One region of the Paenibacillus macerans genome, then DNA from elsewhere that is predicted to be linked to it. Evidence: riboswitches for the same ligand, from Rfam matches in the RefSeq annotation. Region 1 holds a riboswitch; each other region holds the start of a gene.
What was found. A riboswitch is a leader RNA that binds a small molecule or an ion and turns the genes downstream of it on or off. The one in region 1 is predicted to bind thiamine pyrophosphate.
Positions count from the first base shown of each region.

Region 1 (3,219 bases):
AAGAGGCACCACGGAAACGCAAATTGGGTGGCCGGGGTTTGGCCGTCATTTTTCACGACCCCGAGATTATCCCAAATCGCCGTCAGAAAGCCTTTGGCCGCTTCTTCTTCGGTGATCGCGCGTTTCTTGAAGTTGAACTCCGTCGAGTAAAAGTGGATATCCGCCGTAATGCCGGAAGCCTTTTTGACGGAATCAAAGTTGTTCTGTGCAGAATGTTTGTAAGTTCCCTTTATAGGCGCGTATTGAACATCGTAGTAGGTATGCAAATCGATACCGTCGAGTTTGCCGGAATTATACAAATCGGCGATCGCCGGCCCGTAACCTCTAAGGGTAAAATCACTGTGCGAATTCGCTCTGGCAAATCCGCCGGGATTTACTTTCAGGGACGGATCGACCGAATGCACACCGTCCGCCAAACCTTCAAGCGCATTGTGATAATCCGTTTTGGAGATCGCATTTTCCACATCGGGCTCGTTGATCGCCGTATAAATGCTAATCCCCCAGTCCTGTATGCCGCTCTTCTGGGCCCATGTTCCGTTTGGACGGAAACGTTCGGCGAAAGCCTGGCCGATACTGTACCATTTATCGTAGTCGCCGATCGGCAATCCATTGTCCGCATAAGAACCGTAGTATTCGAACAGGATCATCGGCGTAATTCCGTATTTGTAGGCTTGAAGCATCATCTTGTCGAGCCGTTCGGGAGTTGGCGTACCATTCGCATAATAATATTGGGGGTACACGTTGACGCGGGCCATTCCGGCCCCGATAGCGTTAAGCCCCTCAAAACGTTTGGTTTGTGTCGTACTGCCATCGGTGAAATTACCGCCCCCCATCATCGAACCGATATCTTGGGCAGAGGCTGATCCAAGCGCATTTTGGCCAAGCAGCATAATAGCAAGCACTGCAATGAACACCGTAATTTTCCGTTTCATTTCTTCATTTTCTCCTTCATTAGAAAATTTACTAAAATTTACTGACGATTCATTTATCGGATATTTTAGCAAAGGCGTTGATAGTCCGAAATATTCATTTTATTATTTAAATTTATAATTGTTATTTTCTGGTTAAGCATGTATAGTGTATATTAAAATAAAACAATTCAATATCGATCGACACTAGGGGTGCCGCAAGGCTGAGACGAATGCAAATTCGGACCCTTTGAACCTGAACCGGTTAATACCTGCGTAGGGAAGTGGAGAGTTAAGAATGGATTGATGCCTGTCATGGCTTATTTCCCGTTATTGTTCTTAGCCGCCCTCCTGAAGGAGGGCGGTTTTTTGGCGTTTATTTTGGCTAACCACCAAAAACGGCGCTTGGCAAAACAATCGAATAGCCAGAAACCAGGGCTGCCCAAGAAACTCGAGCTCCTGAAAAAATAAGGATACAAAATGGCCTTAGTCCGATGATATCTGTTCATTTAGGAGAAATAGAGTAAATTTATGCCTCTATCTTCCCCCGCCGCAAGGAAATGCCCGTGTTCCGGACCATTCATAGAAAAATAAGTACTTAAAATGCCGCTAACGGAGATGAACAGGCTTGGATTCCCGAAATAAGTACATAAAGAGCCGCTATTTTGAAGGCCGACGCTGCCCCGGTCGTTCCGGCAATCGCCTGTCAAGCAGCGATTTCTAGGTTAAGCCTTTATTTTTAGCATTGAATAATGGAACTGGGAGTGATATCCGCATGATGAACCGTCACCCAGCTTATGCTGCGCCTGAACTTCATCTTATATCGGCCGAGGGAATCAAGAGCCATGAGCTGCTGAGCGTTGCGGCGGCTGTTCTTCCTTATGTCGATTACATTCATTTGCGCGATAAGCAGCTTTCGGCCAAAAAGCAGTTCGAGCTGGTGAAGCTGCTGCGCCAAGCGGGAGTACCGCTGGAAAAAATCGTCATCAACGACCGGCTGGATGTTGCGCTGGCCGCGGGAGCGGCAAATATTCAACTGGCGGGCCACAGTCTTCCGGCAGCTTCCGTACGCTCTCTTGCCCAAGGAATGCGAATCGGATGTTCCGTGCATTCTGCCGAAGAAGCAGCTCAGGCCGCGAGTGAGGGAGCGGATTACTGTCTTTTTGGCCATGTCTATGATTCATCCAGCAAACCCGGCCTTCCCGGGCGCGGGCTTAACATGCTGGCCGAGGTCTGCGCTCGCTGCCCGGTTCCGGTCATTGCCATCGGAGGAATACGGCCGGATAATGCGGGGGATGTCATCCGAAACGGTGCACAAGGCATTGCCGTCCTGTCCGGCCTCCACTCTGCCGCGGACCCAGCGGCGCACGCCAAATCCTATCGTGACGCCATCCATGCCGCGTGGCCCTGAGAGGAGGTGAAAATGTTGCAGGTACATCTAAATGGCAAAGACACCCTGCTGAAAGAAGATTGCGTTACGGTGGACGATTTATTGGCTGACAGCCCGTGGAATAAGGAAAAAATTTTGATTGAGCTGAACGGGACGGTTGTCCGAAAAGAGGCGTATGCCAATACCCGGCTGGCCGAGGGTGATCGCATCGAGCTTGTACATTTTGTAGGAGGAGGCTGATAAGCATGGAAGATGTATTTCACATTGGCGGCAAGGCGTTGTCCAGCCGAGTATTTATCGGAACCGGCAAATATAACCGCAACACGCTGATTCCCGAAGTGATCGCAAGGTCGGGAGCGGAAGTGATTACCGTAGCGTTAAGGCGGGTTAACCCGGACTGGGAGGAGGAAAATCTCCTTCACCATATCCCGCCGCATATGACGCTTTTGCCGAACACTTCCGGCGCCCGTAGCGCCGATGAGGCCATCCGGATCGCCCGGCTTGCCCGGGCGGCGGACATGGGCCATTGGATCAAATTAGAGGTGATTAATGATCAAAGATACCTGCTCCCGGACAATATGGAGACGATCAGAGCCACGGAAGTGCTGGCCGCCGAGGGATTCGCCGTGTTCCCGTATATGAACCCGGATCTGACGGCTTCCTTCCGGCTAAGGGATGCGGGAGCCGTGGCGGTCATGCCGCTGGGTTCCCCGATCGGCAGCAACCGGGGCCTGCGCACCAAAGAGCTGATCGGCATGATGATCGAAGAAGCGGGGCTGCCTGTCATCGTGGACGCCGGCATCGGCCGGCCTTCGGAAGCGGCGGAAGCGATGGAAATGGGAGCCGCTGCCGTCTTACTGAACACGGCGATCGCCACCGCGCGCGATCCGCTTGGCATGGCGGAAGCGTTCCGCGGTGCGG
Region 1 is NZ_UGSI01000001.1:22,390-25,608, reverse strand. It holds gene DYE26_RS00110 (hypothetical protein) at 1-932, opposite strand, end outside; TPP riboswitch at 1,108-1,208, shown strand; gene DYE26_RS00105 (thiamine phosphate synthase) at 1,684-2,319, shown strand; gene thiS (sulfur carrier protein ThiS) at 2,332-2,538, shown strand; gene DYE26_RS00095 (thiazole synthase) at 2,544-3,219, shown strand, end outside.

Region 2 (3,219 bases), 550 kb from region 1:
TTTGGACGGTGACGGCGGTAATCGCCGACATGCCAAACACGCCCAGCTCCTGGAACGTTTTGAGGTCGGCTTGAATGCCGGCCCCGCCGCCGCTGTCCGACCCGGCGATCGTCAGCGCCTTCCGGACCGCGCCGCTCATCCGAGCCACCACCCGCCGGCCGCGGAGGCTTCCCGCTCGCTGACCGCCGCATGGCCTTTCAGCGAGTGCGGGTGCAGCTTGGCCAGCTCGTCGAGGAAGGCGATCTGGAAGCTGCCGGGCCCGGCGGACGCAGTACGCTCCGCGGCGCGGGACGCGGCGGCGCCGTAGAACGCCAGCCCGGCGGTGCCGGCCAGCAGCACGTCGCGTTCCACCGCGGCGAAGGCGCCAAGCACCGACGTGAGCAGGCAGCCCGTGCCGGTCACCTGCGTCAGCAGCGCGTCCCCGCCGCTGACGGCCCGGCACAGCTTCCCGTCGGTGATCACGTCCTCGCGTCCGGTGACGGCGACGACGGTGTTCAGCTTCCGTGCCGCCCGCACGGCCAGCTCCACCTGATCCCCGCCGCTGCTCTCCCCGGCGTCCACGCCCTTGATGTCGCGGCTTTCCCCGAGCAGGTGGGCGATTTCCGCCGCGTTCCCCCTTAGTAGCGACACTTTGACCTCGCGCAGGATGCGCAGCGCCGATTCCGTGCGGAAGCGCGTCGCTCCCGCCCCGACCGGGTCCAACAGCACCGGAACTCCATGGGCGTTCGCCGACGACCCGGCGATGATCATCGCCTCGACCTGGGCGGCGGACAGCGTTCCCAGGTTCAGCACGAGGGCGCCGGCGATCTTGGCCATATCGGCCGCTTCCTCCGGTGCGTAAGCCATCACCGGGGATGCGCCAAGCGCGTACAGGCCGTTGGCCGTAAAATTGGTTACGACGACGTTGGTCATATTGTGCACGAGCGGTTTCGCGTTCTGCACTTTTGTAAGCAAAGCGGATAATTCTTTTTCCAATATGCTCATTTGTAGTTCGCCCCCTTCGTTAATTCGCCCGCGACAACGGGTCATCGCTCCGCCGGCCCGTTTGCACCGGCCATTCCTCCAACTTGTAGGCCATGTCCCAGAACAGGTACTCCAGTTGGCAGCTTTGCATGAAATGCTCCTCCATCCTCCGCCGTTCCGCTTCCGCCGCGGTTTCCGCCCATTGGTCGAGAACGTCCCGGAACCGCTGCGTCACGTCCGTCAACCGGCCGCCGTAAAACTGGATCCAATCGTGAAAAGGATGTTCCGGCGCCGGCCTCACTTCCGCCAGCAGCTTGCGGCCGATTTCCAGATACGTCCAGGGGCAGGGCAGCAACACGGCCAAGATTTCGCCCAAACTGCCTTCATGCGCTACCGTCAGCATGTGGCGGATGTAATGATGCGCAGACGGCGCCAAGGGGAAACCCTGCAGATCTTCAAAACGGACCCCTGCGACAGCGCAAAAATTTTGGTGCGGATGGATTTCACTGTTCAAAATAAAAGAGATCTGCTCGTTGAACAGGGCGATATCGCCGCGGCTTTCGCACTTCGATATGGCGATCCCGTAGATCCGCATGTACGCGTTCAAATACTCGTAATCCTGTTTGACGTAATGAATCAATTGCTCTTTCTGCAGATTGCCGTCGGCGATTCCCCGCACAAAAGGATGCTCAAAAATCGCTTCAAAAACCTCGTCCGCCCGCTGGCGCAGCGTTTGCGTAAAACTCATCGTCTCCACCTCCGATAAAATGTGAACTGCGATACAGGAGCATCCATCGTAAGGGCGTAGGGGCTTAGGGTCGGGTGAGAGGCGGGCCGCTTACGAGACAGCAAAAAAGCCGCCCCGTAGAGGGAGCGGCTTGAACGCGCAAAACCTGTCGCATGATACTTGCGATAACGTGCGGACGGCGCGATACCGGCTCCACTTTCCTACGCTAGTACGAACTAGATCAGGTTCAAAGGGTCCAAGATACGCTCTTGTCTCAGCCGAATACGGCGCCCCTAGTGGAATTTCCTATTCGATTCACTATCACTACTTTACCTGGATCTTCCTGGAGTGTCAATCCGCGTTGAATGGTTGCCGGGCACCCCCGCCGCCTTAGCGGAACTCGAGCCGGACCGTTTTGATCTCATACGGCGAAATCTGCAGTTCGGCAGGACCCCGATTGAGTTCGCCGGCAGGGCGTTCCATCAGGTCGGTTTCCTGCCAGGAGACAAAAGTGAGATCGCTCTCCAGGCGAATCGTCCCCCGGCCCCCTTTATACTCGTGGAAGCGGACGATCAGAGCGTCGCCGTCCTCCGCTTTTTTGACCGCGTCGATCGCTGCTTCGCCGCTGCCGCTGACGCGCACGGCCCGCAGCAAGGAGAAATTGGATGCCGCCGCTTGGCCGCGCGTAGCGTACACCGGCTGATTCAGGAGCGCGGCGGCCTGTACGGTTTCGCCTTCGGACCAATGCCCCTCGTGCGGATACAGCGCATACGTGAACGTATGCTCCCCGCGATCGGCCTCCGGATCGGGGTAAGTCGCCGATTTCAGCAGCGACAGCCTGATCACATTGTCTTTAATGTCATGCCCGTATTTGCAGTCGTTCAGCAGGCTGACGCCGTAACCGTGCTCCGACAGATCCGCCCACTGATGCCCGACCGTTTCGAACCGGGCCAAATCCCAGGAGGTGTTCCAATGCGTCGGGCGTTTGACGTTGCCGAACTGGATGTCGTAGGTGGCCTCCGTCGCCCGCACATCCACCGGAAATGCGACCTTTAAAAGCTGCTGGCGCTCCTGCCAATCCACCTCCGTCCGGAACTCGATCCGCCGGTCACCCGAGTACAAGATCATCCGCTGGCTGATCGTGGAGTTCATATACCGCCAGGTAAAAGCGACTTCCGCCCGCAGCTTGCCGGCCGCAACCCGGCATTCCTTCAGATCTTCAACCTCGCGCATCTTCTCCTGATAAAAAATATCGATATCCCAAGCTTCAAACATTTTCGGCTTGTCTTCGAACACCTGGAAGACGTTGCCGCGTTCCCCCGGGGCGAGCACCTCGCGGCCGGCAGCCCGGTCGAACACCGAGGTCAACTGGCCATGTTCGTTCCAAGCGATCCGATACAGCGGAGTCTCGATGCCGTTCGGCAGCGCATTAAACGGCGTTTCTATGGCCGCTTCGCTTCCCGCAGACGCTCCTTGCGAAGCGGTTGCCTCCTCCTTCCCGCCTTCAGAGCCGCGGCTTATCGCCATAA
Region 2 is NZ_UGSI01000001.1:570,290-573,508, reverse strand. It holds gene thiD (bifunctional hydroxymethylpyrimidine kinase/phosphomethylpyrimidine kinase) at 1-139, opposite strand, end outside; gene thiM (hydroxyethylthiazole kinase) at 136-984, opposite strand; gene tenA (thiaminase II) at 1,004-1,711, opposite strand; TPP riboswitch at 1,892-1,995, opposite strand; gene DYE26_RS02620 (alpha-mannosidase) at 2,081-3,219, opposite strand, start outside.
Region 2: it holds a riboswitch for thiamine pyrophosphate, as region 1 does, so the genes downstream of both, tenA (thiaminase II) here and DYE26_RS00105 (thiamine phosphate synthase) in region 1, are expected to answer to the same signal.

Region 3 (3,219 bases), 4.4 Mb from region 1:
AAGAAAAACCGCTATGCCAAAACACCCACAACCATCCCGCGGCCTGGCTGCGCTCGCCAAAATACCAGGCATCGGAAAACAGGCCCGGAAACGTAATGATATGTGCGGCGGTAATGATTCCGGTAAACAGATAGGTACAGGACAAGACCAGCAGCGACGGAATCCCGGACGCCCGGTATTGGCTGTAGGCGATAAAGGCGGTAAGCAGATCCCCGAAGATCAGCCAGGCGATGGCGGCGGCAAAAAAAAGCTCCAGCCCGGGCGAATTTCTCAAACCGAGCGGAATCGCCGCCATCGACACGGCCACGATCAAAATGGCCAGAAAAACCGCGAATTTTCTTTGCTTGCTTCCGGAGGGAATGTCGAAAACCTGCGATGCCACCTTGTAATTTCCATGCATAGGCGGGCAAATTCCCCCCTTCTGGTTGTTTTTCGTGTAGTACCTCCAACATAGTGGATTTTAAATGGAGATGCAATCTTTTTCTCCCGGCTGCCGCAAAACGGCAAACAGCCGCATTCGCTTTGGGGCGAACACGGCTGTTTGGGGGCAAGCAACGGTATTTATACAAAAATCGGATTAGCCTAGGAAGACGTTCTGGGATCGAAGGTGGGATTTTTCAGTTGAGGCAGCATCCTCATCCCCTTCTCCATTTCCGAAGAGCATAAAGGACATACCGGCGTGTAGTCGAACGTAAAATTGTCCCGCATCCAGCCGTTGCAATCCTCGCTGGTGCATGACCAGACCGGGGTGTTCTCCTCGGGAATTTCCTCCAACGGTTTTTTACGGTAGCTCATCATTTTCCTCCTCAAAATGGATGTTGGTCAACCAATTCGGCAAGCAGCCAAACGCCGCTTGTATGAGCTGAATAAAAACGGCTCCTGGCGCTATTGGGGCACACCAAGAGCGTTGAGCCTATCAAAAAAAATCACACATTGAAAAAAGTTCCATCCGCAAAAGCGGCACCCTTTCAATACGTGAAATATCACGTTTTCAAACCATCTATTGGTTCAATTATAACGGTTTTCCAAATAGAAAGCAAATCTCCTGATATTTCAAACCTCCTCCCTTTGCCGGGCTGGACAGACGCGCCGGAGAAAATTATAATGACTATTGAACTCTGCAGTTGAATCGTTCAGGGGTGCTGGAATCGGCCGGCTGAGATTGTATCCCTCCAAGATACTGACCCTTAAACCTGATCTGGATAATGCCAGCGTAGGGAGCCGTCATGGATGGAATGATTTTGGATGTTTTAAATTCCGCCCGCCGATCAGCGTCCCGAATCCGGGACGCTTTTTTATTGTCCGGACCTTATGGCCATAAAGCTTTCGGGCGCCTTCAGGTTATAGATGAACACAACTAGCGGAAATTTAACGAAATGAAGGAGAGAATGGCTGTGAAAAGAAAAAAACGGACTTCCCTGGCGGCGGCCCTATCCTGCCTCCTGCTGGTCCTGGCCGGCTGCGGCGGCCAAGCCGCCGGCGGCAGCGAAGGCAATCCGGCCGCGGGTGCCGCCGCGGACAATGGAGGGGCCAAGGCGCCGCGCGACGTTAAGCTCGTGCTCGACTGGAGCCCCAACACGAACCATACCGGTTTATACGTCGCCAAAGAGCTGGGATATTTCAAGGAGGAAGGCCTGAACGTGGATATCGTGCTCCCCGGCTCCGGCGGCGCGGAAGCGATGGTCGCTTCCGGCGAGGCGCCGTTTGGCGTCAGCGTGCAGGAGAACGTCACGCAGAGCCGGACGCAAGGCGTTCCGCTCGTATCGATCGCGGCCGTCATTCAGCACAACACCTCCGGCTTCGCCGCTCCGGCCGGCAAAAACATCAAATCGCCGAAGGATTTTGAAGGCAAAACGTACGGCGGTTGGGGATCTCCGGTAGAAGAGGCCGTCATGAAGTCGATCATGGACCTGGAAGGCGCCGACGTCGGCAAAGTCAAATTCCTCAACATCGGGGATGCCGACTACTTCACCGCCGTGAAGCGCGACATCGACTTCGCCTGGATTTTCTACGCCTGGACCGGCATTGAAGCGGAGCTCCGGGGCGAGCCGCTCGATATGCTGTACGTCAAGGACTACTCCGATAAGCTCGACTATTACACGCCGGTTATCGTGACGAACGAGAAAACGATCGCAAACGATCCGGAGCTGGTCAAATCGTTTATGCGCGCCGTGTCCAAAGGATACAATTACGCCGCCGATCATCCGGACGAAGCCGCGCAAATTTTGCTGAAGGCGGTGCCTGAACTGGACCATGACCTGGTCGTCGCCAGCCAGAAGTGGCTTAGCCCGAAATACCGCGATGACGCGGCCCGCTGGGGCGAGCAGAAAAAGGAAGTATGGCAGAACTACTCCGACTGGATGCACGAGCGCGGGCTGCTGGAGAAGCCGCTTGATGTCGGCGCCGCGTTTACAAACGATTTTTTGCCTGCCGAGTAAAAAGAAAAATAAACCCAAGAAAGGATGCTGAATTTTATGCCAAATGCACTGCTTAGCATTCAGATCATTCCGAAAACGCCAAACGGCGAAGACGTCATTCCGTATGTCGACCGCGCAATCGAGGTCATTCAGGCCTCCGGGGTCAAATATCAGGTGAATCCGCTGGAGACCACGATGGAGGGCGATTTGGACGAGCTGCTGGCCATCGTCAAAAAGATGAACGAAGCCGTTATCGAGTTTGGCAGCACCGGAATCATTTCGCAGATTAAAATCTCCTACAACCCGCAGGGCGTCAGCATGGATAAGCTGACCGCGAAATACCGCCCATGAATTTCCGCAGCCTGTGGAACAGCGTATGGCCGCCGCTTGCGGCGGTCATCCTGTTTTTGCTTGTTTGGCAAGGGGCTACGATCTTCTTCAATATTGATAAATGGGTTTTGCCCAGCCCGCTCGACATCGGCCGCGAAGCGGCTGCCGAGGCGGCCGGTTTAAGGGAGCATACCTTCGCTACGCTGCGCCTGATGCTGGCCGGATTCGCCATCGGCACGCTGGTCGGCCTGCTGGTCGCTTTTGCGCTGCATTATGTGCCGTTTCTGAAAGCATCGCTTTACCCGCTGATCATCTTGAGCCAAAACGTGCCCAGCATCGCGCTGGCTCCGCTGCTTATGATCTGGTTCGGCTTCGGCATGCTGCCCAAAATCATCGTCATTACGCTCGTCTGCTTTTTCCCCGTGGCCGTTGCCGCCATGGACGGACTGGACCGCACGGACCGGGTGATGCT
Region 3 is NZ_UGSI01000001.1:4,393,410-4,396,628, forward strand. It holds gene DYE26_RS33920 (GGDEF domain-containing protein) at 1-400, opposite strand, end outside; gene DYE26_RS19700 (cold-shock protein) at 583-795, opposite strand; TPP riboswitch at 1,126-1,236, shown strand; gene DYE26_RS19705 (ABC transporter substrate-binding protein) at 1,389-2,438, shown strand; gene DYE26_RS19710 (MTH1187 family thiamine-binding protein) at 2,475-2,768, shown strand; gene DYE26_RS19715 (ABC transporter permease) at 2,765-3,219, shown strand, end outside.
Region 3: it holds a riboswitch for thiamine pyrophosphate, as region 1 does, so the genes downstream of both, DYE26_RS19705 (ABC transporter substrate-binding protein) here and DYE26_RS00105 (thiamine phosphate synthase) in region 1, are expected to answer to the same signal.

Region 4 (3,219 bases), on a different contig from region 1:
TATATTAGTCTTGTGCTCAGGAGATGGCGTCCCCATAAAATAGAGGAACTTTAGGGTCTTATTTTCCGAAGTTGAGCCTATTTATCACCATAGGGGAACTTTTGGGTCTTATTTTTCGATGAATAGGTCGAAAGGCGGCCTTTCGCCACTAAATCATGAAACTAGCGCCATAAAATTCCTCTAATTCACGCAACATGGGGGACATCGGCTGAAATAGCGCCCTTTTTTTTCTTTATGTTGTCACCCGAGATCTTCAATAGATTATTTTGTCGTTTTCTCAAGTCTTCACTTGCCATTATGCTGACGTTATTTCCAGAATCGTCTACTAGAAAGAACGTGACCTTTATTCATAAAAGGAATGACATGATCATATGAAATCGCTTTGGAAGTTTGCCCTGCAATTTTTGCTGGCCCATATCGTTAGCGATTTAACCTATAGGCAGCTCGCTTTTTTTCGGCATCCACTCAATAATACATCCATACCCGGGTTCATATTTAAAACCACGCTCGATATGATATTATTTGTGATCGTTGCTGCCGTTGTTTTTATCGGGACCGAGAAAATCCGGCAGATGATCAAATGTCTCAATTAACCAATGAGCCTCAAACTGGAACAGTTATCGAAACAATACGGCTCAAAGCAGGTATTGGCCATCTCGCCTTTATCCTGTGCGTGCTGTGGTTATGCATCGGCTTAGTCAAAATCATCCTCTTTGTACGCTGCCTGCAGCATTAATCCGCGTCCTTGGGAGGCGTCTTCACCTTGGCGCCCGCGGCTGCAAAGCTTCCGAGCGGCTCGCCCATCCGGATCTTCCGTCCCGGTGCGAGCCCCGGCAGCGGGGCAAATGTGCCGTTTTGGGTCAGCAGCACCACGGTGGAGCCGAATTCGAAATAGGCGAGATCGTCTCCCTGGTTCCAGCTTTTCGCCCGTTCGTCGGTATATTTGATGCTGCTGACGTTCATCGCCCCGACTTTGACGAGCGCCACCTCTCCATGCTCATGGGAAATATACGTAATCAGCCGCTCGTTCCGGCATAACACCTTTTTTATATGGCGCATGCCGAAGTCGTTAACCGGATATACCCGGCCTTTGATATGCTCGCTTTCCAGCTTTTTGCCGGTGACGGGGGCATGGATGCGATGATATTCGGTCGGGCTCAAATATAGCACAAAAGCATAGCCATGCTTATACGATTCGATGCGCGGGGAACGGTTGAGCAGTTCCTCAACGGAGTAATCCTGGCCTTTCACGTTTAGAATCGTGCCGGAGCGGATTTCCCCCATAAACGTAATCAGCGCGTCCACGGGGCTGACCATGCCGCCCTGCTCCGCATGAACCGGACGCATGCCCGGCTTTAATTTGCGGGTAAAAAATTCGTTGAGCGTCCGGTATTCCCGCAGTTCTTTTTCCGCTTCATGCAGTGGAATTGCGTACGATTTTGCGAACAAAGGGATCAACAGCCGGCTGATTTCCGAATGGGAAAACTTTCCCATCAGCCTGCAAACCGATTTGCGGGAGGACAATTCCGTCATCCACTTCATCCATGCTGCCGCCAAGAAAGCAACCTCCTAATCTTGATGTGCCGCTTCCGCTTATCTTGACACAGAACGGGGACGAAATCAATATGAAAGCGGTTTCTCCCGCGCATTGAAACTTGAAAGTTTAAAATTTGTTCTTGATGCTTGAAAACGGTTGGTGTATGTTAAAGACAATCGCATACGATACGGGGGCTTGAGTGAATCAGGCTGAGATGGCAGCATATTCCGCTGCGGACCGTTAATCTGATCTGGATAATGCCAGCGTAGAGAATCGAATGTCCGGGATATACCTGCGTACATACCCGTGACCTGAGCGCCGCCTGAGCTTATTCTGGCGGTTTTTTGTCGTTTGCGAAAAATATATTTTTCGAAAAGGGGAGAAAAACATGCAAGAAGCAGCAACAAAACAAAGCGGCCGCGGGCTGAAGCTGAGCGATCTGCTGGTGACCGTGCTCGTGTCGGTCGTGCTTGGCGTAGTTTATCATTTCTGGAGCTCGGTGTATAACTTGTTCTCGCCGCTGTTTCCGCAGGCCGATGAAATCGTCTACGGAATGTGGTTTCTGGCTCCGACGCTCGTATTTTTGCTGATCCGCAAACCGGGGGTGGCGCTGATCGCGGAAGTGGCCGCGGCCCATGTGGAAATTTTGTTCGGCAGCGAATGGGGCGTTCAGCTTGTGCTGTACAGTGTGCTGCAAGGCTTGGGGGCGGAGCTCGTATTCGCGGCTTTCCGGTACCGAAAATTTTCCGGTTCCGTCGCCGCTTTGGCCGGCATCGGGGCTGCGGTAGGCTCCATCATTCCGGATATTTATTACGGATACGTGCAGGACTATGAAACCTGGCTGCTGATCGCCAAATACGCGATGCGGGCCGTCAGCTCCGCGCTGATCGCCGGCTACTTCGCTTACGGGCTGGCCAAAGCCGTGGAGGCCACGGGCGTGACCACCCTGCTGCGCCCCGTCGATCCCAAAGATTATGCGGCGCTGGATGATTAACCATGGAAACGGCCGTTGAAGTTTGCGATCTTAGGCTGAAATTTCCGGGGGAGACGCGGTTTGTGTTTAAGGATTTGAGCTTTCGGGCTTTTCGCGGGGAAAAAGTGCTCCTGCTCGGCCCCAGCGGGAGCGGGAAATCCACGCTTCTCCAGGTGCTGTCGGGGATTATCCCGCGGCTTGTGGAGGTTCCGATGCGCTGTGCGTCGCAGCGTTTGCCCCGCTCCTGGGGCTATGTGTTTCAGGATCCCGATACCCAGTTTTGCATGCCTTTTGTGGATGAGGAGCTGGCTTTTACGCTGGAAAACCTGGGGGTTCCCCGGCCGGAAATGACCGCCCGGATGGAGGCGGTGCTGGAGGACGTCGGGCTGCGTTTGCCCGAGCTGCACATGCCGATCCAGGCCCTGTCGCAAGGGATGAAGCAGCGGCTCGCTTTGGCTTCGGTGCTGCTCGGCGATCCGGAGGTTTTGCTGCTCGACGAGCCTTCCGCGCTGCTTGATCCCGAAGGGCGCGAGCAGATTTGGCAGTCCGTCAGCCGCATTGCCGAGGGCCGCACGCTGATCATCGTCGAACACCGGATCGAGGAAATTCTCGGGCTCGGACTCGTCGACCGGGTCGCGTTGTTCGGACCGGACGGCCGCCTGCTGGGCCAGGGATCGCCGGAGACGATTTTTGCGGAGTTCCGGCGGGA
Region 4 is NZ_UGSI01000002.1:1,596,950-1,600,168, forward strand. It holds gene asd (archaetidylserine decarboxylase) at 733-1,557, opposite strand; TPP riboswitch at 1,715-1,826, shown strand; gene DYE26_RS30400 (ECF transporter S component) at 1,926-2,531, shown strand; gene DYE26_RS30405 (ABC transporter ATP-binding protein) at 2,534-3,219, shown strand, end outside.
Region 4: it holds a riboswitch for thiamine pyrophosphate, as region 1 does, so the genes downstream of both, DYE26_RS30400 (ECF transporter S component) here and DYE26_RS00105 (thiamine phosphate synthase) in region 1, are expected to answer to the same signal.